Regions from separate parts of the Salinispirillum marinum genome, predicted to be linked through region 2. Evidence: predicted binding sites of a transcription regulator. Region 2 holds the regulator's gene; the other holds the start of a gene.
What was found. The regulator FliA, encoded in region 2, starts transcription of late flagellar genes. The targets are predictions, from matches to a motif close to CTAAAGTTNNNNNNNNNNCNGCCGATA.
Positions count from the first base shown of each region.

Region 1: a site for FliA is predicted at 2,703-2,729, ahead of ACFOSD_RS15385 (flagellar protein MotY). Genes of this name have one in related genera too.

Region 1 covers NZ_JBHSAL010000008.1:18,176-25,740, reverse strand. The annotation lists gene ACFOSD_RS15395 (TolC family protein) at 1-138, opposite strand, end outside; gene ACFOSD_RS15390 (argininosuccinate synthase) at 472-1,692, opposite strand; gene ACFOSD_RS15385 (flagellar protein MotY) at 1,802-2,671, opposite strand; gene rnt (ribonuclease T) at 2,815-3,459, shown strand; gene speE (polyamine aminopropyltransferase) at 3,476-4,342, shown strand; gene ACFOSD_RS15370 (ThuA domain-containing protein) at 4,354-5,070, shown strand; gene ACFOSD_RS15365 (ABC transporter permease) at 5,087-7,561, opposite strand; gene ACFOSD_RS15360 (ABC transporter ATP-binding protein) at 7,558-7,565, opposite strand, start outside.
Region 2 covers NZ_JBHSAL010000002.1:791,474-799,038, forward strand. The annotation lists gene ACFOSD_RS10860 (OmpA/MotB family protein) at 1-519, opposite strand, end outside; gene ACFOSD_RS10865 (motility protein A) at 651-1,376, opposite strand; gene ACFOSD_RS10870 (protein-glutamate methylesterase/protein-glutamine glutaminase) at 1,388-2,437, opposite strand; gene ACFOSD_RS10875 (chemotaxis protein CheA) at 2,466-4,730, opposite strand; gene ACFOSD_RS10880 (protein phosphatase CheZ) at 4,742-5,518, opposite strand; gene cheY (chemotaxis response regulator CheY) at 5,537-5,917, opposite strand; gene ACFOSD_RS10890 (RNA polymerase sigma factor FliA) at 6,010-6,738, opposite strand; gene ACFOSD_RS10895 (MinD/ParA family protein) at 6,765-7,565, opposite strand, start outside.

The DNA.
Region 1 (7,565 bases), on a different contig from region 2:
TAGGTCAGAGGTTTCCGCTTCAGCTTCAAAGTCAGAAGCCTCATCCACAACATCGCCGGACAACGCCTCATTGATCGGTTCAACGTTTGGCAGCGTTAAATTTTGTGCCAAAACACCATTGGACACGACAATAAACATGACAACCAACCAAGACAAAAGCCTCGTGGCGGACGCTTTATTGTTATAGTTTCCGTTCAAACCTAGCCTCGCCGACAATACTTTGCCAATGCTGCGGAATTCTGCCTAAAAACCCATACGATTTGTACAGATTATCGCGCCAATTTTAGTCAAATCTTTGACTTTACATTGCGCAATGTTACTGAATAGTGTTAGACAGAACAACTGACCTTTTGGTAAAGCGTGATCTATGACACAAAAATTGACATCTTTGTATCGTCAAATGCAAGAATTGGGCCGAAAAAAAGCACCCGAAGGTGCTTATTAGCAGTTCCGCGCTATTACCGAGCAAGATTACAACGGACTGCGTCCTTTCTTTGCCGCAATACGCAGTCGTAACGCGTTTAATTTGATAAAACCTTCAGCGTCTTTCTGGTCATAAGCGCCAGCATCGTCTTCAAAGGTCGCAATACTGGCATCGAACAGACTGTCTTCCGATTGTCGACCCGCGATGATGACATTTCCTTTGTACAGTTTAACTCGCACTTTACCGTTTACGGTTTCTTGTGAAGCGTCGATCATTTTCTGCATCATGATGCGTTCAGGACTCCACCAGTAACCGTTGTAAATCATCTCGGCGTACTTGGGCATCAAATCATCCTTCAAGTGCGCCACTTCCCGGTCTAGCGTGATGGACTCAATCGCCCGGTGCGCGCGCAACATGATGGTCCCACCGGGGGTTTCGTAACAGCCCCGAGACTTCATACCCACATAGCGGTTTTCCACAATATCCAACCGCCCGACACCATGCGCACCACCCACTTTATTTAAATAGGTCAGCACTTCAGCCGGTGTCATGTCTTTGCCGTCAATAGCAACGATATCGCCTTTGCTGTACGTCAATTCAAGGTATTCCGCTTTATCAGGTGCCGCCTCAGGCGATACTGACCAGCGCCACATATCTTCTTCCGCTTCCGCCCAAGGATCTTCCAGAATGCCGCCTTCATACGAAATGTGCAGCAGGTTGGCATCCATGGAATACGGGGACTTTTTGCCTTTCTTATTAAAGTCGACCGGAATATTGTGTTCTTCACAGTATTCCATCAATTTCTCGCGGCTGTTTAGGTTCCACTCACGCCAAGGCGCGATCACTTTCACCCCTGGTTTCAAGGCGTAAGCGCCCAATTCAAAACGTACTTGGTCGTTACCCTTTCCTGTTGCGCCGTGAGCAATCGCATCGGCACCGGTTTCATTGGCAATTTCAATCAAGCGCTTTGCAATCAACGGACGCGCAATTGAGGTGCCCAGCAGATACTCACCTTCATAAATCGTATTGGCGCGAAACATGGGGAATACGAAATCGCGCACGAATTCTTCCCGCAAGTCATCGATATAAATTTCTTTGATACCCAGAGCCTGAGCTTTAGCGCGCGCGGGTTCAACTTCTTCGCCCTGCCCCAAGTCTGCAGTGAAGGTCACCACCTCACAGCCATAGGTTTCCGTAATCCACTTGGCGATCACGGAGGTATCTAGGCCACCAGAATACGCCAAAACGACTTTTTTAATATCAGACATGAGGTTGGTTCTCCGACCACAAACGAGGCATTGAAAGTAAAAACTCGCGGTATTGTACGGAGGGTAAGCTGCTAACTCAATGGTGGGCGGCCAGAGTGACGGGCAAGAATTAAGGGAGCCGTTCCAATCTTAGCGTGGTACGGCGATTCTCCGCGCGCCCGGCGGCGGTTGCATTATCGCCAATGGGGTAGCGATCACCGTGAAAATCCACCAACAGCAATTGCGGGTCCACACCCTGCTCGATCAAATAGTCCTGCACCGTTAAGGCGCGGCGTTCCGACAATCGACGGCTATCAAAACGTGTATTGCGGTTGTCACTGTGACCTTCGATGTATATAGCCACCACACTGGGGTCCGCATTAACGTACATAGCAATGTTATTCAATACGGTACGTCCTTCATCGTCGATGGTGAAAATATCCGGCTCATATTGAATTCGACTGCGTTCGATCTGGCGAAAATTGACCGGCAACAAGTCAGCCACACAGGTTTGGTAGTCTTCCCACTGACGGCCGAAATTTACCGGCGACAGCTTCACCCGCACGGGCTCATCCATCCCTCGGCCTTGGCGGGTAAAGGCTGGCGCCATGCCCGCCTCCAGTTCAGCCAACATTCTGAGTGTTCTTGTCGCTTCAACGTTCAGTGGGCGATCGGTATTCGTTACCGAAACATACCCCAAATCATTCGTTAACGCCGAAGATCGCCAAACCGGCGCTTCTATGGTCAACGCGGCGCGCCCCGGCTGCATGCGATTATTCGTCGTCTCCAGATAAAACCGCACGTCCTCTCCTGCCTCATGATAAAAGACAGCATTGCCGTAGCGCGGGATTGGCTGGGTAATAAAACAACCAAAGACATCACCGTAGAGCGACCATTGCGTGTTATGCAGGCCAGCACCAAACTCTACGCCGGGCGTGGGCGTAGGCAGGATCAACGCTAATATCGCTAGCGCTGCGAAGGGGGCCTGTCGGAGTTTCATAGCTGCATGATACCTGATTCTTCCCTATGCATAACGGCGTCCCATCGGAATTCTTGAGCATAATTTGCGATTACCTCGGTCGGCACTTGCCATTTTCTCATACCCCCGTACCATACCCCCCATATTCAGGTTGGAAACGCTCTGTGTCAGACTTCTCTCAAACGCCCTTAATCGCTGAGCGATTTCGTGGTTTCCTACCCGTAGTGGTGGATGTTGAAACGGCAGGTTTTAATGCCCGAACGGATGCATTACTGGAAGTTTCTGCCGTCATGCTCACCATGGACGACAAAGGTTTTATGAAACCCGGCGAGCAACTGTCGTACGAAATAAAGCCTTTTCGCGGTGCCAACATTGAACAATCGGCCCTTGATTTTACCGGCATCAATCTGGACGATCCGGACCGGGATGCGGTGGATGAAAGCGAAGCCTTGGATGAAGTTTTCCGCATGATTCGTGGTGCCGTGAAAACAGAAAAATGTACGCGCGCTATCTTGGTGGGCCACAACGCCACCTTTGACCATAACTTCATTATGGCAGCAGCCGAACGCATTGACGCCAAACGCAATCCCTTTCATCCCTTCTCCAGTTTCGATACGGCCTCAATGGCCGGGTTGATCTATGGTCAAACGGTACTCGCTAAAGCCTGTCGAGTGGCCGATATTGAATTCGACAATTCCAGTGCGCACAGCGCCGCCTACGATGCATTGCGCACAGCCGAGCTGTTTTGCGCCATGGTCAATCGGATACAATCATTAGGCGGTTGGCCGCTGGTAAAATCTAGCCAATAAATGATGGAACTCTAGCATGACTAAACCCACCGCTCCGCGCATTGTCGCTGAAACGCTTTATAACGGTTATGCGCAGTCTTTTACCGTAAAAGAGCTGCTGTTTGAATTCAAAACCGAGCATCAACATCTTGAAATCATCGATACGCCCTTCATGGGTCGCGTCATGTTGTTGGATGGTATTGTACAAACCACCGAGCGCGATGAGTTCATCTATCATGAAATGATGGTTCATGTCCCCCTGTTCGCTCACCCGGACCCGAAGCGAGTATTGATTATTGGCGGTGGTGACGGCGGTATTCTTCGCGAAGTGCTGCGCCACAAGAACATTGAACATGTGACACAGGTTGAGATTGACCAAAGCGTGATCGACATGTGCAAAACCTATTTCCCCAAGCATTCAAACGGCGCATTTGACGACCCACGTGCCAACATCGTGATTGCCGACGGCAAAGATTTCGTCGCTAGTTGCAACGATACCTTCGATGTGATTATTGCCGACTCAACCGACCCCATCGGCCCCGGCGAAGTATTGTTCACCTCAGACTTCTACGCCGACGAAAAAACCTGCCTAGCACCGGGCGGCATCATGGTGGCGCAAAATGGCGTGCCCTTTATGCAAGGCGATGAAGTGACCAACACGTTTAAACGACTGACGCCGCTTTATCAAGATGTCAGTTTTTATGTCGCGGCCGTGCCCACCTATGCCGGTGGCGTCATGGCCTTAGCATGGGCGAGCGATGACACAACCTTGCGCCAGCAAAACGTTTCGACCATTCAACAGCGCGTCGAAGCCGCTGGCTTTAAAACCCGCTATTACAACGCGGAAGTGCATGTTGCTGCCTTTGCGCTACCCACGTTCGTGCGCGATTTATTGCATACATAGGGCTTGAACCAATGACCATACGCACCGTTGTTTGGGGAGAAAATGTTCACGAACAGATTCACCCGGCGGTGCGTGCGCTCTACCCGCAGGGTATGCATACCTGCATTGCCGAAGCCCTGAACACCGCCCCGGATATATCAGCCAGTACCGCCACGCTGCAGGAGCCTGAACACGGCCTTACCGAACCGCGGTTGCGCGATACCGATGTCTTGCTGTGGTGGGGCCATTTAGCCCACGATGACGTCACGGATGAAGTGGTCGAACGCATAGCGCAGCGGGTATGGCAAGGCATGGGGCTGATCGTGTTGCATTCCGGGCACTACGCCAAAATCTTTAAACGGCTGATGGGCACGTCATGTTCGTTGCTGTACCGCGAAGACGGGCGGCAAGAACGAGTATGGGTGACCAACCCCAGCCACCCCATCGCTCAGGGCATAGGCCGTTTTATTGAAGTACCGGAAAGTGAAATGTATGGCGAGCCCTTTGCTATTCCGAACCCCGATGAAACGGTGTTTATCAGCCATTTTGCGGGCGGCGAGGTGTTTCGCTCCGGGGTTACGTTTCAGCGGGGAGGCGGCCGGATTTTTTATTTCAGCCCCGGCCATGAAACCTTTCCTATTTATCACCAAGCCGACATTCAACGGGTGTTAGTGAACGCCGTGCGCTGGGCCAGCCCAAAGAGTGAACCTTGGGTTGACCAGTGCATCGAATTGCCATCGCTCGACTAATAGCGCCACGGCTCGATTAAAGCCAGTTTCGTAATACCCGCATCGGCGGCGTGCGAATCACTTTGCTGGTCGACCACACCCCCACCGCACCAATTAATGCTAAACCGGCCGCTGGTGCAACCAACCACAATACAGGATGCCAACGCGTCTCCATGCCAAACACACTGCCTTGCAAATAGAACAAGATAGCCTCTGTGCCTGCCGCGCCCAACAGACCGGCCAACACCCCCAAGGCCCCAAACTCAACCCACAACGTACCGCGCACCAGCGACGCAGAGGCACCCATGGTGCGCAACAATGCACTCTCTCGGAATCGGGTATCGAGGCTGGACTGAATGCCCGCAATCAACACCAGCAATCCAGACGTTAAAACCAAAGCCAAAATGAACTCAATCGCCAAGGTCACTTGGGCAATAATACCTTGGATCTGTTCTATCAACGCATCCACTTCAATAACGGCCAACGTCGGCACATTGCGCAACAATTCATTCAAGGCAATCTTATTGTCGGTTGCCAAATAGAAACTGACCAAATAGGTGGCGCCTGCCCCCGCTTGCAGAGGCTGATTGAAAATCATATAAAAATTAGGGTTGAACGACTCCCAATCCAAACTGCGCAAACTGGCCACGGTGGCTTCGATGCGCAAACCACCGACGCTGTATACCAATAGATCGCCAACCGTGACCCCCAGGTCTTCGGCAAAGCGCTGCTCCACCGACACCAGTAACTCACCTTCGCCATACGTTTCCCACCATGCACCGGCCACTACCTCGTTATCGGCGCCCAAAGTCTCCGACCACGTCATGTTTAACTCACGCACGTAGTCGCCTCGATCCGGTAAGTTCTCGGTAAGGGTATCAATATCAATGCCACGCGCCTCAACCAAGCGCCCACGAGTGAGCGGATAAGCGGGAGAAGGGTTTTCGGCCGAATCCGTTAGCCAGGTTTCGACATAGGGCAGGTCCTCGGCAAAGACGTTGTACACAAAATGGTTCGGCGAGCCTTCGGGCAATTGGCGTTCCCACTCCGAAAGCAGAGACGTACGTATCAAGGTCAGCGTAAACAGCAACATCAAGGCAATGGAGAAGATCACCACCTGCAAGCCATTCTGTTGGCTGTGACGTTGCAAGCTAGCCAAACCCAGCCGCCAGTTTCGCCCTAGTCGACTGCCATAGCGACGCAACATCCACAGCAAGCTACGAGCAAACAAGGAAGCCCCCCAAATGCACAATGCTCCACCCGCCACCATGGCCAAGGTCAACTTCCAATCGCCGCTGTATAGAAACACGATCACCAACACACCCAAGGCACCCCAAAGCTGCCATAGGAGCTTGGGTTGCTGGTACACATCGCTGCGAATAACGCGCACCGGCGGCACATCGCGCAAACGATAGAATGGCGGCCACGCAAACCCCATCAAGGTAACGAATCCGGTTAACGCGCCCAAGCCATAGGCCTGCCAACCGTGCACGGCCAGATTATTGGGCAATAAATCTCCCAATAACCAAACGATGACCTGATGCAACAGCTCACCCATCAATAAACCAACAACAATACCACCGGCGGCTAAACCCAAGAGCCCCGAACCGTACAAGCGAATGATTCGCGACGGTGGGTAACCCAGAGTCTTCAGCAACGCCACCGCATCCACATGCCGCCCGGCATAGCGCTGCGCCGACATGGCGAGCGCTACGCCCGCCAACACGACGGCCAATGAACCGGCGAGCAATAAAAAGCTTTCAGCGCGATCCAAGGTCGCACCGATATTGTCGTTAGCCCGACGCGCACTGCGCCAGCGAAAATGCGGCTCAATGTCGTCGCCAATGGTGTCTTGCAAAGCCAGGATAACAGCCTCATCGCCCGCCAATAACCAACGGTAACTGATTCGGCTGCCTGGCTGTACGGCCTGTGTAGCGGCCAAGTCGGCCCGGTTGATTAGCGCTCGCGGCTGGACATTAAAGGCACTGCTTGAGCTGTCAGGCTCGGTAATGAGCGCTGCACCGACGCGTAAATCGGTCGCACCGATGCCGACCATATCACCCACCGCGACGCCAAGAATGGGGAACAAGCGTGAGGTCAGCCATATCTCACCGGGCGGAGGACCGCCCTGCACCGCTTGCCCAGCTGTAAAAGGTTGCTCAGCGACCACGATCTGCCCACGCAAAGGAAAGTTGTCCGTCACCGCCCGAATCGCACCCAGTTGATTGCCTTCCGCACCGAACAACATACTTTGAAAGCTGATCACCTCGGCTTGCGCCAAACCCTGCTCCGCCGCCAAGTCAAGCCAAGCGGGTTCAGGTGCCCGTGAGCCAGATAACGCATAGTCAGCAGCCAGCAAGGCACTGGCCTCGGAGAAAATCGTTTGGCGGATACGTTCGGAAAAAATGCCAATACTGGTCACCACGGTGACGGCCAATACCACAGACACTAACAACAGCGTCAATTCACCGGCTTTGAAGTCACGCCAGAACATGCGCCACGTCAAGCTCATGCAA
Region 2 (7,565 bases):
AGGCACTTGTGGCAACGCACCAGCGTAACCGACAGCTGACAAACGTTGCGGTGCAATATCCACGCGCGCTAAAACACTGACAACACTGGCAGCACGGCGACTGGATAACTGCCATGCGGCTTCAGATGAAAGCGCTCGATCATCCACATGACCTGCCACGGCAACCAAAACGGGCAGCGTTTTTAACGTTTCAGCAACCCGCTCGACAGCGCCCACTTGGTCGGCTCGCAAAACATAATCGCCCGGCGCAAATAAAGAATCGGCAGACAACGCCAACATGGCACCAGAGTCTGTTCGATACCAATCATAGTTCAATTGCTCGGGTAATACCTCATGCAGGCGATTTAATTCTCGTTCAATGATCACCCACTGTTCCCCATCTGCAATAGGTACCCATGGCTGTATCGTCTGCCCACCCGCATCTTCAGGTGTTTGAGTAATTCGAGGCGAACGTTCAACGCCTGACACGGGCGCAGCTGGGGTCAACACATCCAAGGCGTCAGTATCAGGCTGCACCATAAAAAAACGCCCACCCAGCAACCACCACAACACTAAACTCAAGGAGAAAAAAGTGTAGACAATGGGCCTGTGCCAACGATGAATTGAAGACGTTTCACTGTGTCGGCGAGGGAATGTGCGTCCGGGCCTGGTCATTTTGAGCGGTACGCTAGGCGATCTGATAAACGTCGCGGTGGTTCATTTCGGCTTATGCTCAATAAGGCATCCAATAGCGTCTCACGGCATCGGTACTGGCACCGTGCTAACCAACGAGTGCGCGATGCCAAAGGCAGGAAGACGATGGCCGACAGCATCAGACCATAGACTAAGGTGACACCGGCATTAAAGAATCCGATTTGCGACAACAGTGGGTTCGTTGGCTGAGCTGCCGACTGCAAAACCACAATCACGGCTGCAATAGCACTCATCAAGGGTGCGTAAATGGCCAATTGCTCGAGAAACTCCGCGACCTGAAGCTCTCGCTCCTCTTCAGCAACCATGGCAACGTTGACGAAGTGTTCAATATCGTCGGGTTCCGCACCATCGATCAAACATTGCAACCCTTGCGCCGCGAGCGTGTCGGTCACTCCTTGTGCCACTGGCTCCAAGGCCAACCGCCCTTCCTTCCGGGCAGTTTGCGCCCACACCACCAGATCATTTTCTTGGTAAGGCGGAACATATGGAAGGTGCAAAGTGGTCAATCGTTTACCGACCAGGCGCAGCCGACGGCGGTCCGACTGCGCTAAGGCTAATCCGAAGGTAGCACCCAACACAATGATAAGCGCCGGTACATTGAACAAGGCGGTGGTGGTGCCGCCACTTAGAATAACGCCGAGGAGAAACAGGGTGCAGGCAATAACCAGCCCGGTGATCAACATGGCGGACCCGCCTACAAAACGCCGACGATGGTTTTAGCGATATCGTCCAATGGGATATCCGCATCGGACAACCCTGCATTGCGCACAGAGGCTGGCATGCCATCAATCACACAACTGGCGCTGTCTTGCGTCCATACGTGAGCGCCCGCTTGTTTCAGTAGGCGGGCACCGTCACGCCCATCCGCCCCCATACCTGTCAATACCACCGCCAACACTCGATCACTGTAGTACTTAATCGCGCTGCTGAAGGTGAGGTCGACCGATGGCTTGTAATTCAAACGTTCGTCGCCCGCCACAATGCGCACGGAATTCCGCGACGACAACATCATTTGTTTACCACCGGGCGCTAACAACGCCAAGCCGGGCTCTAAAACACTTCCATCTTTTGCTTCAGCAACACGGATCTGGCATTGCCTGTCCAAGCGTTCGGCAAATGGCCCGGTAAAGGCTTCCGGCATATGTTGAATCAACAAAATCGGTACACGAATATTACCAGGGAGTTGCGTCAGTACGCGCTGCAGAGCAACAGGGCCACCGGTACTGGTACCGATCATGATGAGCTCGGGCTTACGTGGTAATGTAATTCGAGAGGTTTTGCGTTCAACGGGTGCCGACGACGTTGTCGGACGACTGATGTGTGCCGTGCTTGGCGTGGAATGGGCTTTGCGTTGCCGGGCCACGGCAATAATTTTATCGACCAACTGCTTCTTGAGTTGTTCGTTTTGCGTAATGCTTTCACGAAACTTCGGCAGATAGTCCAGAGCACCCGCATCAAGCGCATCAAGGGTAACACGCGCTCCCGCCGTAGTTAACGAAGACAGCATCAAAATGGCTGTCGGCTGCTTGGCCATGATTTCCCGCACCGCCGAGATGCCATCCATAACGGGCATCTCATAATCCATGGTTATCACGTCGGGCTTGAGCTGAAGCGCTTTATCAACCGCTTCCCGCCCATGGCTCGCAGTACCAACCACAGTTATTTCCGCATTTCCGCGCAAAATAGTAATAATCTGCTGGCGGAAGAACGACGAATCGTCCACCACCAGAACGCTAATGGGCATTATGGTTCCTCGTTATATACACCCAACATCAAGCATAATGATTCAGCATGCTGGGTACATCCAAGATAAGAGCAATACGACCATCGCCCGTAATAGTGGCGCCTGCCATCCCCGCCGTACCATGCAAGGTACGACCCAGAGGCTTAATCACCACTTCTTCCTGCCCAACCAACTGATCCACTACAAAGCCAACTTGCTGGGTGCCAACCGACACAACCACCACATGACCATCTTCTTTGCCATGTTTAACAGACCCTTTAATCAACCAACGCTTCAAGTAAAACAGCGGCAACGGACGACCACGCACCACCACCACTTCCTTACCGTCAACAACATTAGTTTTGGTCAAATCCAGATGAAAAATTTCATCGACGCTGACCAACGGCAGGGCAAACGCTTGCTCACCCAGCATCACCATCAAGGTCGGCATAATGGCCAGAGTCAAAGGCACCTTAATACGAATACTGGTGCCTTTGCCCATGTGCGATTCGATATCAATGCTACCGTTGAGCTGCGCTATTTTGGTTTTCACCACATCCATGCCAACACCACGGCCGGACACATCGGAAATCTCTTTCTTGGTTGAAAAACCCGGGGCGAAGATAAGATTGAACGCCTCTTTATCCGATAACCGGTCGGCCACATCCTGATCCATAACCCCACGTTCGACGGCAATAGCACGCAGTTTGTTGGGGTCCATACCACCGCCATCATCATGAATGGACAACAGAATATGGTCCCCTTCCTGTTCTGCGGATAGGGTTATTTTACCCACTTTAGGTTTTCCTGCCGCCACTCGAACGTCCGGTGCTTCGATGCCATGATCCACCGAGTTCCGAACCAAGTGCACCAAAGGATCAGCCAAGGCTTCCACCAGATTCTTGTCGAGATCGGTCTCTTCGCCAATGAGCTCTAGATTGATTTCTTTCTTCAGGCTACGCGCCAAATCGCGTACCACGCGAGGGAACCGACCAAACACTTTCTTGATCGGTTGCATGCGCGTCTTCATCACTGAATTTTGCAGATCGGTGGTGACCACGTCTAAATTGGCCACGGCTTTTTGCATGTCTTCGTCGCCTTGGGCTTCACCCAAACGAACCAGCCGGTTACGCACCAAGACCAACTCACCCACCATATTCATGATGTCATCAAGCCGTTTGGTATCGACTCGGACGGTCGCTTCTTGCGCCAATGCAGCACCTTTCGGGTCTGGCATCGCCGGTGCAGGAATGCTGGCGGGTGGCAATTTAGCAGGCTCAGATGCTTTAGCCGCAGGGGCTGGCTTAACTGGCTCTGCCGAACTCGCTGCCGCTGGCTTAACCGCTGCGGTTGATGCAGCGGGCGCCTTCGGAGCCACAGCGACGGAATCGTCTTTCGGCGGTTCTTCTGCCGCTTTTTTTACCGCATCTTGATCAAAACTTTGTGCGACATCCCCGTCAAACTTGCCTTTACCGTGCAGTTCATCCAGTAATTTTTCGAATTCTTCATCGGTGATTTCGTCACCACTGGCGGTGACCGCAGCGACACCTGGCTTTTTCGATGATTTCGGTTTTTCCGCGCTAACGGTTTCACCCGCTACCGTGAACTTTCCGGCCCCGTGTAATTCATCCAACAATTTTTCGAATTCATCATCGGTGATTTCATCAGCATCATCTGCTCCAGCGGCCGGAGCGCTAGTTTCGGTAGGTTTTGCTGTAGGCGGTGGCGATGCTGAGGCTGCCGAAGACGCAGCACCTTGCTGCAAGGCATCGAGTAAATGTTCAAATTCATCGTCGGTGATGTCACTGCCCGCCACGATATTCGCGTCACCAGACGGTTCTGTTGACACTGGAGACTCGTCGTCCGCCGGTACTTCAGGCTCTTCCTCTGGCTCTGACGCTGCAACCAAGGGTTCTTCGGCATCGTCCGGATGGGTCATCTTTTCCAGTGCCGCAAGGAGTTCAGGCGATGCAGGCTCAGGCATGGCACCACTGCGTACCTGATCAAACATGACGTTCACGGTGTCGAGTGCCTGCAATACGATGTCCATTAACTCAGACGTTACCGGGCGTTCGCGCTTGCGCAATACATCGAATACGTTTTCGGCGATGTGGCAGCAATCCACCAAAGGCGTTAACTGGAGAAAACCGGCTCCGCCTTTAACGGTATGGAAACCCCGGAATATCGAATTCAGTAAGTCAGGATCTTCAGGACGCTGCTCCAGTTCCACCAATTGCTCGGATAAAGATTCAAGAATCTCACCTGCTTCAACCAGGAAGTCCTGTAGTATCTCTTCGTCGGCATCAAAGCTCATAGTACAGCTCCCTAAAAGCCAAGGCTGGATAGTAAGTCGTCGACATCATCCTGACTTGATACGACATCTTCGGTTTTCTTCACGGAAGGACCATGACCGGCCAATACGTCGTGCACTTTTTCTTCGGGCTCGTCTTTATGTTCAAAGCCCGCCACATTCTCTACTTTGCTGGCCAGCAAGACTAAGTCAACGAGACTTTTCTCCACATCCCGCACCAAGCCGGTCACTCGCTGAATCACCTGTCCGGTGAGATCTTGGAAATCTTGAGCCAACAAAATGTCAGATAAATGCGTGTAGAGCGATTTGGAATCTGTACTTAAACGGTCCAGGAACGTATCCATCCGCCAGTATAATTCTCTAAATTCGTCGGCCGACATTTCACGCCGGGACAAGCGCTGCCACTCGGCTCGCAGCTCGTCGGCCACATTACCGAGATCATTGGCGATGGGCATACACTCATCTACCTTGTCCATGGTTTTGTTGGCGGCGTCTTCGGTCATTTTGACCACATAGTCTAAGCGATCCGTAGCATCGGCCATTTCAGACAGTTGCGTAGGGTTTTCATCGGGGCTCGCGTCGATGTGAAAATTGGTGATGGCATTGTGCAGGCCACGGGTCAATCGACCCACTTCTTTGTAGAGTGTTTGCTCGCGGGCGTCTTGCAACTGCTGGATGATCGCCATGGCGCCCGTTAAATCACCGCGCTCAATAAAGGCTTGCAGCTCGTGTGACTTGAGCTTAATGAGTTCTTCGAACTCTTGTCTCGTTTCGGTTCCTGTCTGACTCATAATTGCTCCGTCAGTCAGTTATTTGCTGGCATCTACGCGCTCAAAAATCTTTTCGATTTTTTCTTTCAGCGCTGCTGCGGTAAAGGGCTTAACCACGTATCCATTCACGCCCGCTTGTGCGGCGGCGACAATCTGATCACGCTTGGCTTCTGCCGTGACCATGAGTACGGGCAATGTTTTTAGTCGCTCGTCAGCACGTACTTTTTGCAACAGTTCAATGCCGGTCATGCCGGGCATGTTCCAGTCTGTAACCAGAAAGTCGAAATCCCCACTTTGCAACATGGGCCATGCTGTACTGCCATCGTCTGCTTCATGAGTATTTGAAAACCCCAAATCCCGCAGGAGATTTTTCACAATGCGGCGCATTGTGGAAAAGTCGTCCACTACCAGAATTTTCATGTTCTTATCCAAGGCTACCTCCAAACACGCAAACCCAGTCAAGGTTCTCGGCGCAAATTAAAATTCTTTTTCGTTATAAGTATAGGTATACGTTAATCTTCCGTCTCACGCCAGTCCCGCAAGCGCGCTCGCAGTCGGTGGGTCGCTTGAGAATGGATCTGACTCACGCGCGATTCACTGACCCCAAGCACCAAACCGATCTCCTTCAGGTTTAATTCTTCGTCATAGTACAAGGATAGTATGAGTTGCTCACGTTCTGGTAGTGTTTTTATGGCTTCAACCATAGAACTGTGCATTGTGGTGCTTTCGTGTGCTTGCGCGGGGCCATGTTCCATTGTGGAATGCCAATCCGGCTCGCCCTCGGCGGCAGACGAATTTTCCATTAACTCTTCAAAACTAAACAAGCGCGCGTTTTGCGTATCTTTTAACAACGCATAGAACTCATCCAGTGAAACGCCCATCTCCGCGGCGACTTCCTGATCTTGCGCGTCGCGAGCTTCACGATTTTCCACGGTCCGAATGGCGTCTGAAACGCGGCGACTGTTACGGTGCACACTGCGCGGCACCCAATCCCCTTTGCGCACTTCATCAAGCATGGAACCACGAATGCGAATACCGGCGTAGGTTTCAAAGGTAGCGCCCTTGCTCCGATCGTAATTTTTTGCCGCCTCAATCAGGCCGATCATGCCTGCTTGAATAAGGTCTTCGGCCAAAACGGTATCCGGGAGACGGGCCATCAGATGGTGCGCAATGCGCTTTACCAGCGTCGCATGCGCAGTAACCAATTCATCCAACTGATGTTTACTTTTCGATTCATACATCTAAGGGTTTACCCATACCTAGCACGTCAGCGAATGCTGCCCGTTATCAGTCTCTCTACAAAGAACTCCAAATGTCCCTTGGGTGACGTTGGTAATGGCCATCGTACCATTTGTTGCGCCAATTGCTCATAGGCAATAGAGGCTTTGGTATTGGGGTACGCGTCCACCACCGACTTCTGTTTTTGTACAGCGCGCCGTACATTGTCGTCAAAAGGTATCTCACCCGCGTACTGAAGTGCAACGTCTACGAAGCGTTCCGTGACACTGGTTAATTTTTGGTACAACCGCAAACCTTCATTTTTGGTACGAACCATATTGGCTAAAATACGAAAACGGTTCATGTTGTAGTCATGACTAATGACCTTAATCAAGGCATACGCATCGGTAATGGAAGTGGGTTCATCACACACCACCACCAAAACTTCCTGACAGGCACGAACAAAACTGACCACGGTACGGGAAATCCCCGCAGCAGTATCAACAATCAATACATCCATTTCATCCGCCAAGGACGAAAATGCGTGAATAATACCTGCATGTTCTTGCTCGGCCAGATTGGCCATGTAGGGAGTACCAGAAGAGGCTGGGATCACTTTGATGCCACACGGCCCTTCGACCATGACATCTTTTAAGTCACAGCGACCATCCAATACATCGACCAGATTTCGGGTTGCGCGCAACCCCAGCAAAACGTCTATATTGGCTAGGCCAAGGTCGGCATCCAGCACAACGACCCGCTTCCCCAACTTTGCCATAGCAACAGCGGCATTGATGGATACATTGCTCTTGCCGACACCGCCTTTACCTCCGGTGACTGCAATAACCTG